DNA from 3 places in the Isoptericola hypogeus genome. Region 1 is predicted to be linked to each of the others. Evidence: riboswitches for the same ligand, from Rfam matches in the RefSeq annotation. Region 1 holds a riboswitch; each other region holds the start of a gene.
What was found. A riboswitch is a leader RNA that binds a small molecule or an ion and turns the genes downstream of it on or off. The one in region 1 is predicted to bind cyclic di-AMP.

Region 1 (3,265 bases):
CGCCCGTCGAGAACTCGGTGAGGAGCTCGGCCCCCGATCCGTCCAGGACGTGCCGCTTGATGGTGATCCCCGGGTTCTCGGCCTCGAACCGGTCCACGGTGACGTCCAGTCCCGCCTTGACGTCGGCCAGCACCTGCTCGTGGTCGATCTGCGAGGGCAGCCAGGCGAGCACCCCCGCGCCGCCCGCGAGCGGCACCCCGGCGACCGCGACGAGCTCCGCCCCCCAGACCTGCGACTGCGCGACGGCGTGCTTGAGCGCCACCTCCGCCGACGGGGACCCGTCGACACCCACGACGATGCGACGCACCTCGTGCACCACGTCGCCGTCGCGCCGGTCGGGGTCCGTCGACGCGCCCGACCCGGAACCGCGGTACGGCACGACGACCGTGGGGCAGTGCGCGTGCGCCGGCAGCGCGGACGAGACGGTGCCGAGCAGCCGCTCGGTGAACCCGCCCTTGCCCCGGGTGCCCACCACGGCCAGCGCGTGCTCCCGCGACTGCTCCACGAGCACGCCTGCCGCGTCGCCCGACGCGACCGTGGCCGTGACCGGGACACCGGCCCCGGCGACCCGGGCCTGGGCCTCCGCCAGGACCGCCTTGGCCCCCTCCTGGATCGCGGAGTCGTCGAGCGCGGCGTAGCCGCCGTCCAGGGAGGCCGCGGTGAACGACGGGAGCGAATAGCTGCACACGACGTGCAGACCCCACCCGGTGCGCCGCGCGTACGCGGCGGCCCAGTCGAGAGCGTGCAGGCTCGCTGCCGAGCCGTCGACCCCCACCAGGACGACCTCAGGACGTGTCATGTCGCGCCTCCCGTCGAACGAGCCCGCTGCGCCGCCTCACCGTCGAGACGACCGGGCACGTTCAAGCCTAGCGAAAGGTCCGCGCAAGGCACAGCAAAGCGCCGGGGAACGCGACGACCCCCGACGCTCCGTGCGGAGCGCCGGGGGTCGCGGCGTCGGGGTTGCCCGAAGGTCAGCCGGTGACGCGCAGGAACGTCGGGCTGGACTGCCAGATGTCCCGCACCCGGGTGTCCCAGCCGTCGGGCCGCGACGCGTCGATCTGCTGGCCGTTGCCGATGTAGATCGAGATGTGCCCCGGGGACCAGATCAGGTCGCCGGGCTGCGCCTCGGACGACGAGACGACCTGGACGTTCGAGGCGTAGCGGATCGCGCTCGACTGGTGCGGCAGGTCGATGCCGACCTGGGCGTACACGTAGGTGACCAGGCCCGAGCAGTCGAAGCCGCCGGGCGTGGAGCCACCGACGACGTAGGGCGTGCCGATGTAGCGCGAGGCGATCGACACGATCTGGGAGCCGAGCGACGAGGACGAGGCGACCTCGGGGACCTCGGTGCGCTCCGCGGAGCGCGACACCGTCTCGGTGGCGGTCTCCACGACCTCCTCGACGACGGGCTCCGGCTCGGGCGCCGGGGTGATCTCGGCCTTCTCCGCGACCTTCGCGGTGATCTTCTCGACGTCGACCTTGGCCTTGGCGTCGACCGCGACGACCGGAGCCGCCTGCAGCGCGTTCTTGGCCTGGTCGGTCAGGGCGCCGAGGTCGACGGTGTTGAGCTTGTTGGCCGCGTCGTGGTCGACCGGAGCGGCCTGCGCCGCGGTGGCGCCGCCGAAGGTCGAGACCAGCAGGCCGCCAGCGGTGGCGACCACTGCGGCCCTACGCCCTGCAGCGGCGGTACCGACGCTGAGCGGCGTGAGCGGACGGCGCGCGGCACGGTGCCGGGCGCGCGTGGTGCGTGCGTTCACGTGTTCCCTCTCCTGTCGCCTACGAGGTGAGCTGTCGGGTTCGGGTGGGAGAAAGCACCCGGCCGTCCGGGTCTGCCGTGCAGACCGACCCGTGCGGCTTCACCCCGAGGACACCGTCTCCGATGCCCGGAAGTGGGTCCCCCGCCCCTGCCTGGGGTTAAGGTGCCCGACCGGCGGCAGGGCTCGGCGTTCCGGTCGAGACTCACCAGATGGCCGGCGAGTGGTTGAAACCGTAGCGGACCCGGCCGTCAATGTCACGTTTCGATCACAGGAGGTGACCAGAGGGCACGAAAACCCTGTCCACAGGCCGTTTCCGGCCCCTCGGGAGGTCGCCGACCGGACGCGCCGACGCCCCGCCGCGCGGTGCGCGACGGGGCGTCGGTGGGGCCGCCGAGCGGCCGGTGCGGCGGCTCAGCCGACGCGGATGAACGTGGGGTTCGACTGCCAGATGGCGCGGTACTGGACGACGTCGCCCGGCTTGGGGGCGTCGATCTGCATGCCGTCGCCCGCGTAGATGGCGACGTGGCCCGGGGTCCACACCAGGTCACCCGGCTGCGGGTCGGAGACGACCGTGCCCGCGTAGCGCTGCTCCGAGGTGGTGCGCGGCAGGCTGATGCCGACCTGCGCGTAGACGTACTGGGTCAGGCCCGAGCAGTCGAAGCCGGACGGGCTGGTGCCGCCCGAGACGTACGGGACGCCGACGTAGCGCATCGCGATCGACACGATCGACGAGCCGTTGGCCGACGCGGGAGCCGCGGTCGAGACCTCCTCGCGCTCGGCCGAGCGCGACGCGGTGTCGGCCGACGTCGAGGTCGACTCGGACTCGTACGACGTCTCGACGACGACGGGCTCCGGCTCGGGAGCGGGCGTGATCTCGGCCTCGGACGCGATCTTCGCCGTGATCTTCTCGACGTCGACCTTCGCCTTGGCGTCCACCGTGACGACCGGGGCCGCCTCGAGCGCGTGCCGCGCCTGGTCGGTGAGCGCGCCGAGGTCGACCGTGCTGAGCTTGTGGGCGGCGTCGCTGTCCACCGGCGCGGCCTGGGCGGCGCTCGCGCTGGCGAACGTGGAGACGAGCAGACCACCGGCGGTGGCGACGACGGCCACGCGGCGACCGGCGTTGCCGTTCGTGGCGATGGCGATCGGACGGCGGGCGGCGCGATGCCGGCCGCGGGTGGTGCGTGCGGTCACGTGTCAACCTCTCCTGTCGCCTGCGAGGTCAGCTGTCGGGTTCGGGTGGGAGAAAGCACCCGGCCGTCCGGGTCTGCCGTGCAGACCGACCCGTGCGGCTTCACCCCAAGGACGTCGTCTCCGACGCCCGAAAGTGGGTCCCCCGCTCCTGCCGTGCGGTGTTCCGTGGGAGCTCGGCCGGTGGCAGGGTTCGGCGTCCGTCCGAGCGCCCGCCAGATCGATCTCCGGCGAGCGACCCCGACCGTACCGGATGAATGCCCGCGATGTCACGCTCCGGTCACGACACCCGTGGCATTCCCGCGCGACCTGCGCGGGGA
Region 2 (3,265 bases), on a different contig from region 1:
GACCCACGTCCCGGGGTCGCCGATGACGAAGCCCCAGACGGCGACGAGGACGGCTGCCACCAGCACGATGGGGACCAGCGGCCGGGCGATGCGGTCGGCCAGGCGTGCGCGTTCGCCCTTGCGCGCCTGCGCCTCTTCGACGAGGCGCACGATCGTGGTCAGGGAGTTGTCGCGCCCGTCGGCGGTCGCCTCGACCTGCAGGGTTCCAGTGCCGTTGATGGAGCCGGCGGGGACGAAGTCGCCGGGACCGACCTCGACCGGGATGGACTCTCCGGTGATGGTCGAGGTATCCAGGGAGCTTCGCCCCGAGGTCACGACGCCGTCGGTGGCCAGCCGCTCGCCTGCGCGCACGACGAGTAGGTCGAGCTCGCGCACCTGGTCGGCGGGGATGTCGATATCGCCCGACAGCCGGGAGATACGAGCCGTCTCGGGCATGAGGTCCAGGAGCGCGCGCAGTCCGTGCCGTGCGCGGTCCATGGCGCGGTCCTCGAGGGCCTCCGCGATCGAGAACAGGAATGCCAGCGCGGCCGCCTCGCCGACGTGACCGAGCGCCACGGCGCCGACGGCGGCAATGGTCATGAGCAGCCCGACGCCGAGGCGCCCGCGCAGCAGGCGTCGCAGGGCGCCGGGTGCGAACGTCCAGGCGCCAGCGAGCAGGCTCGCGGCCTGGACGACGACGGCGGGCACCTCGAGGCCGCTCCACTCCAGGACGTAGCCGGCGGCCAGCAGGACTCCGGAGACCGCGGGCAGCAGCAGTGCATGGTCGCGCCACCACGGCGTGAGCTCTTCTCGCGCGTCCTCCTCGTCGTGGCTTTCGCGGGCTGACCCGTCAGCGCCAGTCGACGACTCGACCGAGCCGGTCGTCCCCACCGCGGCAGGCGCGGAGCCCAGAGCGAGGAGCGTGGGACGGTCCTCGGGCTCGTCGGGGCCGCAGCACTCGCGGCTCATGCCCCGACCTCGCAGGCGGTGCAGCCGGGCACCTCGCACAGCGGGTTGGCGCACTCGCGCCCGTCGCGAACGTCGAGGACGACCCGCAGGAGCTCTCCGAGCGCGGCGCTCAGGTGCGGGTCGGCGATGGCGTACCGGGTGCGGCGCCCGTCGGGTTCGGTGAGCACGAGCCCGCATCCGCGCAGGCATGCGAGGTGGTTGGACACGTTGGAGCGCGACAGGTCCAGGCTCGCCGCCAGGTCGGCGGGATACGCCGGTCCGGCCAGCAGGCGTTCCAGGATGCGCGCCCGGGTTGGGTCGCTCATGGCCCGGCCGAGCCTGCCCATCACCTCGATGCGGTCGACAGTGTTCAGCATGCGATGAACAGTACATGGAGGGCTGTATCGATGGCCAGGGTTGGCCGGCCCCGATGAGCGTGAGTCGAGCGGCGTTATCTGTTTGTGACTTCTCGGGTCGTCGTCGGGTACATTCGCTCCACCTCGCAATCGCGGGGTGCACGGGCGGGCGCCGAGCCCTGCCGCCGCTGCGTGCTGATCAACTCCCGGCAGGGACGGGGGAACCACATTTCGGGCGCCGCAGGTCGGCGCCCTCGGGGTGAAGCCACGCGAGCACGCTCGCTGGCCGGGTCAGTCTCCGACCCGAATCCGACAGCTAACCTCGCAGGCGCCAGGAGATATCGATGCGCGTTTGCGTTCACCCGTGCCCTGTGCCCGAATTCCATCTCGCGCCCGCCGCGGGCCGACAGCTGTGCGGTCTCGCATGAGGCACGGCCACACCATCCCGCCGAAGGGCCGACAGGCCCGCCCGCCTCGCAGCCGCGCCGCACGCGGCCGACATGCCGAAGGCCGCAGGCCCGGTACGCGAGCCGGCACCCGCCTCCTGGGCGGCAGCCTCGGCGTCGCCGCCATGGTCGCCACGACGGCAGCCTTTGCGATCACCACCGGCGAGCCTCAGCACGCCCACGCCGAGACGCTCGGGCAGAACGCTGACATTCAGGCACGGGGAGCGAGCGAGGCCTCGAAGCCGGTCAATGCCGCCCCGCCGATCGTCGTCGACCGGTCCGCCAAGATCTCCAGGACCGAAGAGCGACTGAAGATCAAGATCGAGCCGGCACCTCCCGAGCCGAAGCCGGCCTCGTCACCGCGGGCGGCCTCGGACGCACCCCAGGAACAGGATGCTGCCGCCGCGACTGACAACGGCGGGGCGCTGCCCGGCTGCGACGTCGCCGTCGATGAGGGGTCGGCCAACGGGCAGGTCCCGGACGACCAGCTGTGCTCGCCCTGGGATGGAGCGGAAGAGGTGCGCGCGGACGCCGCCGAGGCGCTGGTTGAGCTGAACGACGCCTACGTCGCCCGGTTCGGCGAGTCGATGTGCATCTCCGACGGCTACCGGTCCTACGACCAGCAGGTCGCGACCAAGGCGGCAAAGGGCTACCTCGCCGCCACACCGGGCACGTCGAACCACGGCTGGGGCCTCGCGGTCGATCTGTGCGCCGAGACCTACGCCGGGGAGCGATGGGACTGGCTCGCAGACCAGGCGCAGGCCTCCGGCTGGGACAACCCGGACTGGGCGCGTCCAGGCGGCTCGAAGTACGAGCCGTGGCACTGGGAGTTCGTCGACGCCGTCGCGGCACAAGAGTCCTGACCCGGACGCCTGCGCCCTGACGGACTGTGATCGACGAGTCAGGTTCACGCCTTAGGATCCCTCTCGCCATGGTTGCCGCGACCCGACACCCCGCCGCCACGACCGCAGCGCGGTGCGTGCTTGGGATCATGCTGCTCACGCTCGCCTGCGTGCTTGGCCTGACAGTTGCCGACTCGGCTTCGGCGAGCCCGGCGGCGATGCCGAACCCCGGCGTGAGCATCGCGGCCATGCACGGCACAGGCTCCGGGATCGGCGCAGAGCACGGGGCGGCACTCGTCGAGCACGCGTCAGCCGGATCGGCCGCCGGTCACCACGACGGCGGCCTCGCCCTGCTGTGCCTGTGTGCGCTGATCGTGGCCACGACGCTGCTCACGGCGCACCGCAGTCCGCTGCGCCGCTGGACGACCGAGATGCCGCATCCCGGCGGGCTCCGGTGGAGAGCGCCCGACGTCTGGCAGCCCGCTCGGCCGGACCCGCGCAGCTGGGGTGTCAGCCGGACGTAGCGGTCCCGAGCCGCCGTGCGAGCTTCCGCGCACATCGCACGGCCCGGGCGTGACCGCCCGCGTCTCGGGGCGCCGCCAGTGAGGCCTTTCAGCGTCCCGCGAACGAGGAGGCCGGTTCGTCGACCCCTGCCCCCTCGAGCCCCCGGGATCGGCTCCGCCGTGCGCTGCCG
Region 3 (3,265 bases), on a different contig from region 1:
GACGCCGGCTACGCCGAGGTCACCCGGGAGCACCTGCCCGCCGAGCACACCTACACCTACTGGGACTACCAGCAGCTCGCCTTCCCCCGGAACAAGGGCCTGCGCATCGACTTCGCGTACACCTCGCCGGCGCTGCGCGAGCGCGTTACCGGCGTCGTGATCGACCGGGACGAGCGCAAGGGCAAGGGCGCCAGCGACCACGTGCCGGTGATCGTCGACCTCGCCGACGCCGCGACTCCCGCGCCGCGGGGCTCCCGCGCGTGAGCCCGCACGAGCCGCCGGCCCCGGAGCCGGACGTCCCGGAGCCGGACGCCTCGGGATCGGCGGGGCCCGACGGGCCGACGTTCGCCTCGCCGACCCCGCCCGGCGCGCTGCCCACCGCCGGCCTGGACGACGTGCGCCTCCCGCCGCCGGCGGACGACTCCCCCACGGCCGCACGGCCGAACGACGGCGCGACGCCGTCCGGCGCCGGCCCGGCCCCGACGCGCCGTCCCCGCCGACGGGCCGCCACCCTCGCCGCGGGCGGGCTCGTCGCCGCGCTGCTGGTGGCGACGGGTGTCGCGCTGGGCGTCGACGCCGCCCGGGACGGCGCGTGGGCGCCGGTGTCCGCCGACGTCACGGAGCCGCGCGAGGTGAACGCGGTGCAGCTCGTGCTCGGCTCGTGCGTGGCCGACCTGCCCGCCGACGGCCCCGTGGGCCGCGTCCTGGTCGTGCCGTGCACGGACCGCCACGAGGCGCAGGTCGTGGGCCGCTCGGACGCCGAACCGGGCGCCGTCTGGCCCGGGGCGGACGACGCCGCGGCGGGCTCCGCGCGGACGTGCGGTCCGGCGCTCCTCGGCCCCGAGGGACGCGAGGAGGCCGACGCGCTGCGGTTCGTCGTCTGGGCGCCGACGGAGGCGTCGTGGGAGGCGGGCGACCGCGCCGGGCTGTGCCTCGCGGCGGCCACCTCCGCCCGGTCGGGATCGCTCTTGTCCTGAGCGCCCGCCGTCAAGCCCGTGACAGTGACGTTCGACACACTGTTGCCTCCGGCTGGCGTGCCGGGATGTCCCCAGGATGTCCGGCTCGTCCTGCACGAATGCCGACGATCGGCGCCGACATCTCGACACGCCGCTCGTTATCGGAACGTGACCCCGGGGGCGTCGGCGGGTTAGCGTCCCTCGACCGTCCACGACGCCCGTGGGCGGCGGCCAGGACGCAGCCGAGTGCTGCCGGCGTCCCGGCGACACCTCGAACTCACGGCAGCAGCGGGAGAACCAACATCGACCGGGCACCACGACGACGAAAGTCGCCGGCACGGTCTAGGGGTTAAGCCGTCCCCGGACGGCGGGCCACCGATCTCGGCCTCATCCGACAGCTCATCTCGCAGGCTCGAGAGGTCAATACTCATGCCCACTTCCCTCGATCGCGCGCGCCCCGGCACTGCCGCCGTCGCCGCGTCCCGCCCCCGACGTGCCGTCGTCGCCCTCGGCCTCGTCGCCGCCCTGACCGGCGGCGGTCTCGTCGCCCAGGCCTCCGAGGCGTCGGCGGCCCCGGCGTCCACCACCGTCCACACCGCCAAGCCGCAGCCGCACACGGCGTTCACCGCCAGCAAGCGGACCATCAAGCAGGGCGCGGGTGCCGCCGCGCGGCCCGTGTACAAGGTCGCCGTGAAGCGGTCCGGCGACGCCGTCTCCGGGCGCGCGAAGCTCGTCATCAACGGCAAGGTCGTGGCCAACCACAAGCTCAAGCACGGCAAGTCGTCCTTCAAGCCCTCGTGGAAGAAGTACAAGGCCGGCAAGAACCGCGTCCGGGTCTACGTCGACCCGAGCAGCAGCATGCTGCGGGGCGTCTCCACGCGCACCCTCCCCGTGCAGGCGAAGAAGAAGGTGAACCGCGGCGCCAAGATCGTGGCCGTCGCCAACGCGCAGGTGGGCGACCGCTACGTCTACGGCGCGTCCGGCCCGAGCGCCTTCGACTGCTCCGGCTTCACCAGCTACGTCTACAAGAAGGCCGTCGGCAAGTCCCTGTCCCGCTCGTCCTCCGCGCAGCGGACGCAGGGCCGCCAGGTCTCCCGGTCCAGCGCGAAGCCCGGCGACCTCATCTGGACGCCCGGCCACGTGGCGATCTACATCGGCAAGGGCAAGCAGATCGAGGCCGCCCGCCCCGGCGTCGGCGTCGTCAAGCGGCACATCTGGCAGGACAACCCGCGGTTCATCCGCATCTGACCCCACCGGCCACGGGCCCAGCCGCAACGAGCGTGCTGACTCGTTCCTCAGACGATCCGTTCGAGGAACGAGTCAGCACGCTCGTTGTCCTTCTGGGCCAGCGCCGGGGCGGGATCAGCCGGTCGCGGGGACCTGCGCGCGCGGCGTCACGACCAGCCCCGCCGCGTCGGGCTCGCGGTCCACGACGACGATGTCGCCGTCCGTGACCTCGCCCGCGAGCAGCCGCCTGGCGAGGCGGTCGCCGATCTCGCGCTGCACCAGGCGGCGCAGGGGCCGGGCGCCGTACGCAGGGTCGAAGCCCTCGAGGGCCAGCCACTCGCGCGCCGCGTCCGTGACCTCGACGCCGATGCGCCGGTCGGCGAGCCGGCGCGCGAACGCGTCGACCTGCAGGTCCACGATCCGGCCCAGCTCGTCGACGTCCAGCGCGTCGAAGACCACCACGTCGTCGAGCCGGTTGAGGAACTCCGGCTTGAACGACGCCCGCACCGCCGACATCACGGCCTCGTGCTTCGCCTCGTCGTCCAGCGTCAGGTCCACGAGGAACTGCGATCCGAGGTTCGACGTCAGCACGAGGATGGTGGAGCGGAAGTCCACCGTGCGGCCCTGGCCGTCGGTGAGACGGCCGTCGTCGAGCACCTGCAGGAGAAGGTCGAAGACCTCGGGGTGCGCCTTTTCCACCTCGTCCAGCAGGACGACGGAGTACGGCCGGCGTCGCACGGCCTCGGTGAGCTGGCCGCCCTCCTCGTAGCCGACGTACCCCGGGGGCGCGCCGACCAGGCGGGCCACCGCGTGCTTCTCGGAGTACTCCGACATGTCGATGCGCACCATGGCGCGCTCGTCGTCGAACAGGAAGTCCGCGAGCGACTTGGCGAGCTCGGTCTTGCCGACGCCCGTGGGGCCGAGGAACAGGAACGAGCCCGTGGGCCGGTCGGGGTCGGCGACGCCGGCCCGCGAGCGCCGCACCGCGTCGGACACGGCGCGCACGGCGTCCCGCTGGCCGATGAGGCGCTCGCCGATGACGTCCTCCATGGCCAGGAGCTTCTCGGACTCGCCCTGCAGCA

Region 2: it holds a riboswitch for cyclic di-AMP, as region 1 does, so the genes downstream of both, ABD254_RS19815 (M15 family metallopeptidase) here and ABD254_RS14460 (C40 family peptidase) in region 1, are expected to answer to the same signal.
Region 3: it holds a riboswitch for cyclic di-AMP, as region 1 does, so the genes downstream of both, ABD254_RS07170 (C40 family peptidase) here and ABD254_RS14460 (C40 family peptidase) in region 1, are expected to answer to the same signal.

Annotation. Positions count from the first base shown of each region.
Region 1 is NZ_BAAAPM010000005.1:396,430-399,694, reverse strand. Features, by position in the region: gene ABD254_RS14465 (universal stress protein) at 1-799, opposite strand, end outside; gene ABD254_RS14460 (C40 family peptidase) at 972-1,661, opposite strand; cyclic di-AMP (ydaO/yuaA leader) riboswitch at 1,758-1,932, opposite strand; gene ABD254_RS14455 (C40 family peptidase) at 2,169-2,948, opposite strand; cyclic di-AMP (ydaO/yuaA leader) riboswitch at 2,952-3,119, opposite strand.
Region 2 is NZ_BAAAPM010000009.1:394,002-397,266, reverse strand. Features, by position in the region: gene ABD254_RS19825 (heavy metal translocating P-type ATPase) at 1-948, opposite strand, end outside; gene ABD254_RS19820 (ArsR/SmtB family transcription factor) at 945-1,304, opposite strand; cyclic di-AMP (ydaO/yuaA leader) riboswitch at 1,467-1,628, shown strand; gene ABD254_RS19815 (M15 family metallopeptidase) at 1,855-2,592, shown strand; gene ABD254_RS19810 (hypothetical protein) at 2,721-3,095, shown strand.
Region 3 is NZ_BAAAPM010000003.1:1,085,637-1,088,901, forward strand. Features, by position in the region: gene ABD254_RS07160 (exodeoxyribonuclease III) at 1-264, shown strand, start outside; gene ABD254_RS07165 (septum formation family protein) at 261-977, shown strand; cyclic di-AMP (ydaO/yuaA leader) riboswitch at 1,221-1,384, shown strand; gene ABD254_RS07170 (C40 family peptidase) at 1,386-2,204, shown strand; gene clpB (ATP-dependent chaperone ClpB) at 2,319-3,265, opposite strand, start outside.